3 regions of the Oryzomicrobium terrae genome follow, and region 2 is predicted to be linked to each of the others. Evidence: riboswitches for the same ligand, from Rfam matches in the RefSeq annotation. Region 2 holds a riboswitch; each other region holds the start of a gene.

Region 1 (3,268 bases), 760 kb from region 2:
TCTGGTTCAGTTCGCCCTTCTTGTAGCGCTCGGCCATCTTGTCCAGGGACACGGGCACGATCTTGCTCGCCTGACCTTCGCAGCCGAAGGCCTGGTAACGGGCCACGCAGATCTTCTTGGCCGCTTCCCGGGCGGGCTTGAGGAAGTCGCGGGGGTCGAACTTGGCGGGGTTCTCGACCAAGTAGCGGCGCACCGCGCCGGTCATGGCCAGGCGGATGTCGGTGTCGATGTTCACCTTGCGCACGCCGTGCTTGATGCCCTTGACGATCTCTTCCACGGGCACGCCGTAGGTTTCCTTCATGTCGCCGCCGAACTGGCGGATCTCTTCCAGCAGTTCCTGGGGCACCGAGGAGGACCCGTGCATCACTAGGTGGGTGTTGGGGATGCGGGCGTGGATCTCGGCGATGCGGTCGATGGCCAGGATGTCGCCGGTGGGCTTCTTGGTGAACTTGTAGGCGCCGTGGCTGGTGCCGATGGCGATGGCCAGGGCGTCGCAGTTGGTCTGCTTGACGAAGTCGGCGGCCTGGTCCGGGTCGGTCAGCAGCTGGTCGCGGGTCATGGTGCCCTCGGCGCCGTGGCCGTCTTCCTTGTCGCCCTTCATGGTTTCCAGGGAACCGAGCACGCCCAGTTCGCCTTCCACCGACACGCCGATGGCGTGGGCCAGTTCGGTGACCTTCTTGGTCACGGCCACGTTGTACTCGAAGGAGGCGACGGACTTGCCGTCCTCTTCCAGGGAACCGTCCATCATCACCGAGGAGAAGCCGGAGCGGATCGCGGCCATGCACACGGCGGGGGACTGGCCGTGGTCCTGGTGCATCACCACGGGGATGTGGGGATAGGCTTCCAGGGCGGCGAGGATCTGGTGGCGCAGGAACGGCTCGCCGGCGTATTTCCGGGCACCGGCGGAGGCCTGCATGATCACCGGGGCGTTCACCTCGTTGGCGGCTTCCATGATGGCCCAGACCTGCTCCATGTTGTTCACGTTGAACGCGGGCAGGCCATAGCCATTCTCGGCGGCGTGGTCGAGGAGTTGGCGCATCGAAACGAGAGGCATGGTGGTCTTCCTAAAATAACAAAGGCCCCGGGGGCAAAGGCGGGCATTTTACCCCGTTTCCTTGCACTCCCGGAGCCCGGCCGCAGGGCCGCGATGGTGGGGGTTAGAGCTTGCGCTCCCGGGCCGCCCGGGCCTGGTCGGCCTGCAGGTGGGGCACCAGGGCCGCCGGCACCGGGGCGCCGAAACGCTCGGCGTGGACCAGGGTTTCCAGGGGCAGGCGGGAACGCCACCCGGCGGTTTCCAGTTCGGGTTTGTCGAAGAAGTGGCTGACCCGGCCGATGCATAGGTAGGCGATCGGGATCACCCGCTCGGGAATGTCGAGGATTTCCTTCAGCCGTGCCTGGTGGAAGATCGACACCCAGCCGACCCCGAGGCCCTCGGCCCGGGCCGCCAGCCACAGGTTCTGCACGGCGCAGACGGCGCTGTAGATGTCCATCACCTTGAGGTGGGTGCGACCGATCACCACCGGGCCGGCCCGGTCCCGGTCGCAGGTGATGCACAGGTTGATCGGCGCTTCCTCGATGCCTTCGAGCTTGAGCGAGCGGTAGGTGCCCTGGCGGTGCGCCTCGAACATTTCCGCCGCCTCCCGGTTGGCCTCGTCGAAGGCGCCGTGGACCGCCGCCTTGGTGGCCGGGTCCTTGACCACGATGAAGCTCCAGGGTTGCATGAAGCCCACCGAGGGGGCGAAGTGGGCGGCGGTGAGCAGGCGCGACAGCACCTCGTCCGGCACCGGGTCGGGGAGGAACTGGCCGCGCACGTCGCGGCGCGAAAAGATGGTGTGGTAGAGGGCTTCCCGGGCTTCGGCGGTGAAGTCGGGCATGGCCTGGTGGCCGGCGGGCGTGGAGGAGGCGGCGAGGGTCGCCGGGATGCTGCAGTCGGTCTTCATGGAGTCCCCTTGTGAAGAACGGTGGCGGACCGCCTGGCCGTGCGGTCCGTCGAAACTCCTCCAGGCCGGTCTTCTGACTCGGGATCGTCCCGCCGGCGCGCCTTCCCGATCGGAAATCCGCAGCGGCGGCGATCAGTGGCATGTGCGTCGGCAGTCCCCCTCACAGCGTTGGGCACGTCGCGGAATTGCCCTGCCGGTGGCGGGGCGCACCGCGTTCCCGATTCTCCCTTGCGGGCACCTGGAAGGCGTGGGTGTCATGCTGCCCGGCAGAACCGGGCGCGGCGATTCTAGCAGAGGTGCGGGGGCGGGATTGCCGCCGGCAATGAAACGATCCGGCCCGGCCGGCCTCTAATGTTTTACCCCCCACCACCGGAGACAGCCATGGGCTGGATCGTCACGCTTCTGGTCGGCGGCTTGATCGGCTGGATCGCGAGCCGCATCATGAACACCGATGCCCAGCAGGGCATCATTGCCAACGTTCTGGTCGGGATCATCGGCTCGGCGTTGGGGCGCTGGTTCTTCGGCGACGTGATCGGCATCGGCGCAGCAGAAAGCGCCGGCAGCTTTTCCCTGGTCGGGCTGGCTTTCGGCGTGCTCGGGGCGGTGATTCTGATCGCCCTGCTCAAGGTGGTGGGGGTGTTCCGCTAACGCCATCAGGCACCACTGCCGGTGGGGATGCCTGGCTGAAACGCCGCGCCCCTGGCCGATCTCCAAAGGGGGGGGCCGGAGATCGGCCAGGGGCGCGGCGTTTGGCGATGGAGGCGTGAAGATGCCCGTCCCGCCTGGGGTTTGGGGCAGGGGCTTAAACGGTGGGCGCCTGGTGCTCGCCGACCCGGACGATCTTCAGGGTGTTGGTGCCCCCCGGGGTGCCGATCGGCTCGCCGATGGTGAGCACGATCAGGTCGCCCTTGTCGACCACGCCCCGGGCCAGCAGCAGCTGCTCGGCGTCGGCCAGCAGCAGTTCCCGCTCGGTGTGCTGCTCGCCCATCAGCAGGGGGCAGACTTCCCGGTAGAGGGTCATGCGCCCCACGGCGGCCGGGTCCGGGGTCAGGGCGTAGACCGGCACGCCGCAGTTGAGGCGGCTCATCCACAATGCGGTGGAGCCGGACTGGGACAGGGCGGCGATGGCCTTCACCTTGAGGTGGTGGGCGGTCCAGATGGCGGCCATGGCGATCGACTGGTCGATGCGGGTGAAGATACGGTCGAGGAATTCCCGGTCCAGGGTCACTTCCGCCGAGCGCTCGGCCTCGACGCACACCCGCACCATGGCTTCCACCGTCTCCACCGGGTAGGCGCCCGAGGCGGTCTCGGCCGACAGCATCACCGCG
Region 2 (3,268 bases):
CTTGATCTCGCCCCGCTCGGCCCGGGCCTCGTAGGCGGTGTAGGCGGCCGCGAAGGCCTTGCCGTACTTGTCGTGCAGGTCGGGCACGTCGCTGGGGGAGAACAGGGTCCAGTCCTGGTTGTTCATCACCCGCTGCATGAACAGGTCGGGAATCCAGTTGGCCGTGTTCATATCGTGGGTGCGGCGGCGCTCGTCGCCGGTGTTCTTGCGCAGTTCGAGGAATTCCTCGATGTCCAGGTGCCAGCTCTCCAGATAGGCGCACACCGCCCCCTTGCGCTTGCCGCCCTGGTTCACCGCCACGGCGGTGTCGTTGACCACCTTGAGGAAGGGAATCACCCCCTGGCTCTTGCCGTTGGTGCCCTTGATGCGGCTGCCCAGGGCGCGCACCGGGGTCCAGTCGTTGCCCAGGCCGCCGGCGTACTTTTGCAGCAGGGCGTTTTCCTTGACCGACTGGTAGATGCCTTCCAGGTCGTCGGAGACGGTGGTCAGGTAGCAGGACGACAGCTGGGAATGGCGGGTGCCGCTGTTGAACAGGGTCGGCGTGCTGCTCATGAAATCGAAGGACGAGAGCAGGTTGTAGAACTCGATGGCCCGGGCTTCCCGGTCGATCTCGTTGAGGGCCAGGCCCATCGCCACGCGCATGAAGAAGGTTTGCGGCAGCTCGATGCGCTGCTCATCCACGTGCAGGAAGTAGCGGTCGTAGAGGGTTTGGAGGCCCAGGTAGTCGAACTGCAGGTCCCGGTCGGCCACCAGGGCGCGGCCCAGCACCTCCAGGTCGAACTCGGCCAGGCGCGGGTCGAGCAGTTCGGCGGCGATGCCGCGGCGGATCGCCCGGGGGAAGTACTCGGCGTAGCCGGCGGTCATGGCGCCGTGGGCGGTGGGCTGGCCGAGCACCTCGACGCGGATCGAATCGAGCAGCAGCCGGGCGGAAACCTTGCTGTAGGCCGGTTCCCGCTCGATCAGGGTGCGGGCGGCCAGCACCAGGGACTGGCGCACCGCCACCACCGGCACCCCGTCGTAGAGGTTGTGCAGGGCGTGTTCCAGCACGGTGTCCGCAGAAACGTCGGCCAGGCCGGCGCAGGCTTCGCGCACTGTGGCCAGCAGGGCGGCCCGGTCCAGGGGGCGGCGGATGTCGCCATCCACCACGTGCAGCACCGGCGCGTCGCTGGCCGGCGCGGCGGCGGCCTGGGCGGCCCGCTCGGCAGCGCGCTTTTCGCGGTAGAGCACGTAGGCCCGGGCCACGTCGTGGGAGCCGGAGCGCATCAGGGCCAGTTCTACCTGGTCCTGGATGTCCTCGATGTGCACCGTGCCGCCGCCGGGCAGGCGCCGGGTCAGGGCGTTGACCACGGTGGCGGTGAGTTCGCCGACCACATCGCGGATGCGGGCCGAGGTGGCGCCCTGGTGGCCTTCCACCGCCAGGAAGGCCTTGGTCAGGGCCACGGCGATCTTGTCCGGGTTGAAGGCCACCACCGCGCCGTTGCGGCGGATCACCTCGAAGCTGCGGGCGCTGACACTGACGCCGAGGCCGGTGTTGAAGGCGGTGTCGGTCAGGTCGGGGCCGGCGGCGTGGGACAGGGCGGTGGCCGGAGCGGGGCTCCGCTCGGCGGTGATGGCAGGGTGGTGCATGCAGGTAACTCCCCGTGGCGGGAGGGGAGCGACCGGAAGCGGAGGGGCGGGGCACCGCGGCGCCGGGCCAGGGGCCGGCCGTCGTCGTTGCACCCGGGCGGCCCGGGGCGGACCGCCACTCCTTCCCGGGGGCACCCCGCCCCAAGTCAGAACGCAGAACGCGCCGGCCAGGCCCGGATGGGCGCACAGCACGGCGCTGCGGCGATGGCCGGTCTCCTGGCTCGCGGGTCGTGGCGTTGGCAGCGTGGCGGCACGGTGGTGTTGCGTGCATCCACTCCGGCCCCGGCCTTCCCGGACGGCGTGGCGTCCAGTGGCGGATGGGGCGCGCTCACCGCTTACAGTTGCGGGGGCAGCTTCGGCTTGGGCGGTTGCGGGCAAACGCCCCGCCGCACCGAATTCCAGTTTCATCCCCTAAAGGGGAAACCATCGTGGCCGGGAATGTACCGGAGAGGGAAAAGCCGCGTCAAGAAAAAACCACTAGATGTAGTGCTTGTGTTTAGTTTTTTGACTACATGTTGTGGTCGTGGTGGCGGTTAAATGCGTATGGCATTGTGGCGTATCCCCTTTCCTGGAGCGGCCATGCGCGCCCTGATCCTTGCCCTCGGCCTGATGCTGCTGCCCGTCGGCGTCCTTGCCGACCCAGCCCTGCTGCTGGCCCGGACCTACCGGCCCGGCACCGGGGTGGACCTGGGCGCCTACTGGGTCAGCGAAAAATACGACGGGGTGCGCGGCTACTGGGACGGCCGGCAGCTGTGGAGCCGGGGCGGGGAACCGATCGCCGCTCCGGCCTGGTTCACCGCCGGCTGGCCGGCCACGCCCCTGGATGGCGAGCTGTGGGCCGGTCGGGGCGGTTTTGCCCGGGCGGCGGGGACGGTGCGTCAGCAGGTGGCGGTAGAGGCGGACTGGCGTCAGTTGCGGTACCTGGTGTTCGACCTGCCGGCCCATTCGGGCACTTTCGATGAACGCCTGGTGGCCCTGGAGGTGGCGGTGGCGGCCATCGGCCAGCCCTGGGTGCAGGCGGTGGTCCAGTTCCGCGTCGCCAGCGAGGGGGAATTGCGCCGCCGTCTGGCGGCGGTGGTGGCCGACGGCGGCGAAGGCCTGATGCTGCACCGCGGCGATTCCCGCTACCAGGCCGGGCGCAGCGACGACCTGCTCAAGGTGAAGCCCTACGACGACGGCGAAGCCCGGGTGGTGGGCTATCTGCCGGGCAAGGGCAAGTACCGGGGCCAACTGGGGGCCCTGCTGGTGGAAACCCCGGAAGGGCGCCGCTTCGGCCTGGGCAGTGGCCTGGACGATGCCGCCCGGCGCAATCCGCCCCCCGTGGGGACCTGGGTCACCTACCGCCACAACGGCCTCACCGAGCATGGCCTGCCGCGCTTTCCCCGCTACCTGCGGGTGCGGGCGGACTGGAGCGCCGGCACGGCGGCCCGCTAAGCGCGGCGTGGGGAGGCAGGGGCTCGGGGCCAACCACCGACCCTGTCCGCCTGGGACGCTGGACCGGGCGCCACCGGGCTATGGGTGTCCCCAACGGGATTCGTTGGTGCGGCACAGGCGGAACGGGGCGGGGCGGCGTCGGCCTTGATGCCAAATGGGCATGACAAAAGAACCGAAATGAACGATTTGTTTTCTGACAAAAGCTGAC
Region 3 (3,268 bases), 340 kb from region 2:
TCAGGCCGCCGCCGACGCCGAACAGGCCGGCGATGAAGCCGGCAAAAATGCCGAGGAGGGGATAGCTCAACAGCCACCAGTCCATGACGGGTCCTTTGGTATTGGGGATACGTTAGTCGTTGGTTTTATGCGTATGGAGCCGGGCGCTGGGCTCCCTGGCCGCTCCTTCGAGGCATCGATAGCGGCGCGGGCAGGGCCAGAAAAGGAAACGGCGCGGTGAAATCGCCTTGCAGCGATCCAGCGCGCCGTGCCCAGTCTTACAGGCCCCCGCAGATGTCGTTTCGGCCGGCATCTCGAACCCGGAGGTTCAGAGTGGTCGCTTACCGACCGGCGTCTGGTACGTCGCAAGGACGCGCACTTTGCCGGCACTGGATGGGCAACCTAAGCCCATACTTGGTTCAGAGAATGTATGGCCGTCGCGGGCACCGCAGGGGACACCCGGCGGAGGTTAGAACAGGGAGTCGGACCGAGGGGCTGTCGCTTCGCTGGAAGCGTCTGCCTTGCCCCGGAGCGCCTCATCCAGTTTGGCCTCCATGGCGCCGATTCTACGCTGAAAGTCAGGGGTGTCAAAACCCTCTTGAGCCTCTGCCGCCGGGGCATCTCCCGCCTGGGGGGCGGAGGCGGAACGACGTAGGGCGAGCAGGTCGTGGGCCAGGTTGAGGGCCGCCATCACCGCCACCCGCTCGGCACCGCCGGAACGGGTGCGGGCGGTGATTTGCTTGACCTGCTCATCCACCAGGGCGACCGCCGCCAGCAGTGCCTCGCGCTCCTCGGGAGGACAGGCGACCCGGTATTCCCGGCCGAGGAGTTGCACGTCGAGAAAATTGGACTCGGCGCTCATGGTCGTAGACCTTTGCAGGAAAGTTCGAAGGGAGGGAGAAAAAAAGAAGGGCCGGGCAGGGCGGCGGGGCCGTTACTTGTCTTCGGGCACCCGGGCGAGCAGCGTCTCCACCCTGCTCCGGGCGGCCGCCATGCGGGCCGTCAAATCGGCGTTGCGCGCTTCCGCCGCCGCCAGCTGGGCCTTGAGGGCGGCGTTTTCGCCGCGCAGGGCCTGACACAGGCCGACCACTTGGTCGACCTTGCTTTCGAGGGTGGCGAGCTGGTTCTCCATGGCGCGCACTATAGAGGCGCAAACTCTTCCCGGTCAAGGAGTAAGCGCCGGATTTGAAGGTGTTTTGTGGATTATCGCCTCCCGTTCCCGCCTTGCCCCTACGGCCGTCACCGGGGTATCCTCCGCCCCTCGCCGTTGCCCGGTTCCAGGTCGCTCACCGACCCCTGCCGGCGCATTCGGCCCCTTGCCAGGTGCTGCGCGCGACCCCATCGCCGCGGTTAAACGGGAAACAGGTGCGCACGACTCCCCGAGTCCGCCAGGCCTGTGCTGCCCCCGCAACGGTAAGCGAGTAGGTGCCCCCTCATGCCACTGGGCTTATGCCTGGGAAGGCGGGACGCCACCCCGGAGATTCCTCCGGTCTCGCAAGCCCGGATACCGGCCTGTCAGGGACACAAGCGGAAGTGCTGCGGGAGGCGGCATGGCGTGTGGACTCCCCGGCGCCGCCGCCTTGTCCCCGCCTGACATCTCCCCGGTACTGCATCAGAACCGGCCACAGCCTGCGGGGACGCTCGCGGTGGCACAAGGGAGTCCCTCCATGTCCAGCACCATCCTGCGGGCCGCCGTTTGCGCCCTGCCCGCCTGTTTGCTCCTGCCTGCATCCCATCTCCGCGCCGAAGAAGTCATGGCGCCGGTGGTCGTCACCGCCACCCGCTTCGCCGACCCGGATCCGCGCATTCCGGCCAACATCAGCGTCATCACCCGGGACGACATCCGCACCACGCCGGCCCTCAACCTGCCCGATTTGCTGGCCACCCGGGCCGGCGTCAACGTCAGCCCCATGTATGGCCCCCTGGGCATCGATGCGACGGTGGATATCGGTGGTTTCGGCGTCACAGCCACCAGCAACACCCTGATCCTGGTCGACGGCCAACGTCTCAATCCCATCGACTCAGCCAACCTGATCTGGGCCGCACTCCCGCTAGAAAGTATCGAGCGCATCGAAATCATGCGCGGCTCCGGCACCGTGCTGTACGGTGACCGGGCAACCAGCGGGGTGATCAACATCATCACCGACAAGTCGGGGAAACCCCGCGCTTCCGCAACCGCCACCGTCGGCAGCTACGGCTATCGGGGACTGGATGCCAGCGTTGCCACCGGCAACGAGCACGCCTACTTCAACCTGTTCGCCCGCTACGCCGACAGCGACGGCTACCGGCGCAACAACTGGCAGAACCAGCAGGCCGCCAGCGGCCGGGCCGGCCTCAAGCTGGAGCGGGGCGAAGTCTTCACTGACTACGCCGTCTACAAGGAAGCCTCCGGCCTGCCAGGAGCCTTGACCCAGCCTCAGTTCCAGGCCAATCCGCGCAACGCATCGACGCTCTTCGACAACCAGTGGAAAGAAGGCTATCGCCTACGCCCGGGCATAACCTATGCCCTCACTGACACCGTGACTGTCGAGGGCGAAATTGCCAGTGAGCACCAGGATGTAAAAAGTACGTTCGTGGACTACGGTGGCGCCAGCAATCGGGTGCGCGACACCCTAGCCTTCACCCCCCGGCTGCGCTGGAGCCACGGCCTGGGCTCCCTGGCCAGTGTGACGGTGGCCGGCCTGGATCACTACGACGGCACCGTATCTGCGACCAACCGGGGATCGGCCAACCAGTGGGCGCACCAGACCAGTACCGCCTACTACCTGCAAAACGTCACGAACCTGACCCAGCAGCTGAGCCTGACCATGGGAGGACGTAGCCAGAGCATGAGCCAATCGGCCAATCAGGCTGAATTTGGGCTCCAATCTGCCATGGCGGGCCGGTCCAATCGCACCCGCAACGCTTACGACATCGGCCTGGCCTACGCTCAGGACGCCTGGCGGGTGTACGGCAAGACCGGTACCACGTTCCGCTTTGCCAACATCGACGAATTGTTCGGCAACCCCTTTGGCACCACTCCGTTCTTCGCCGGCAACATCCACCCCCAGCACGGCACCATCCAGGAGGTGGGCGGCAGCCTGAAACTAGGCGCCTGGAGCACCAAGCTGTCCTTCTCCCGCCTCGATCTGACCGATGAAATCGGCTACGACCCGAGCAACTACACCAACACCAACTTCAAGCCTACCCGGCGTGACAGCGCCAACTTTGAACTCGAGTGGAAAGCCAGCGACCGCTGGAACAACCGCTTCACCTACACCTACCTGGACGCCACTTTCCGCAGCGGCGC

What was found. A riboswitch is a leader RNA that binds a small molecule or an ion and turns the genes downstream of it on or off. The one in region 2 is predicted to bind cobalamin.
Region 1: another riboswitch for cobalamin. It lies ahead of bluB (5,6-dimethylbenzimidazole synthase); the one in region 2 lies ahead of OTERR_RS00715 (ribonucleoside-diphosphate reductase subunit alpha).
Region 3: another riboswitch for cobalamin. It lies ahead of OTERR_RS15160 (TonB-dependent receptor family protein); the one in region 2 lies ahead of OTERR_RS00715 (ribonucleoside-diphosphate reductase subunit alpha).

The regions. Positions count from the first base shown of each region.
Region 1 is NZ_CP022579.1:2,933,473-2,936,740, reverse strand. It holds gene fba (class II fructose-bisphosphate aldolase) at 1-1,054, opposite strand, end outside; gene bluB (5,6-dimethylbenzimidazole synthase) at 1,158-1,940, opposite strand; cobalamin riboswitch at 1,987-2,197, opposite strand; gene OTERR_RS13275 (GlsB/YeaQ/YmgE family stress response membrane protein) at 2,322-2,588, shown strand; gene pyk (pyruvate kinase) at 2,743-3,268, opposite strand, start outside.
Region 2 is NZ_CP022579.1:162,708-165,975, forward strand. It holds gene OTERR_RS00715 (ribonucleoside-diphosphate reductase subunit alpha) at 1-1,626, opposite strand, end outside; cobalamin riboswitch at 1,816-2,069, opposite strand; gene OTERR_RS00720 (DNA ligase) at 2,206-3,060, shown strand.
Region 3 is NZ_CP022579.1:3,345,237-3,348,504, forward strand. It holds gene OTERR_RS15145 (sulfite exporter TauE/SafE family protein) at 1-85, opposite strand, end outside; RNA gene ssrS (6S RNA) at 261-437, opposite strand; gene OTERR_RS15150 (cell division protein ZapA) at 449-841, opposite strand; gene OTERR_RS15155 (cell division protein ZapB) at 914-1,111, opposite strand; cobalamin riboswitch at 1,284-1,509, shown strand; gene OTERR_RS15160 (TonB-dependent receptor family protein) at 1,647-3,268, shown strand, end outside.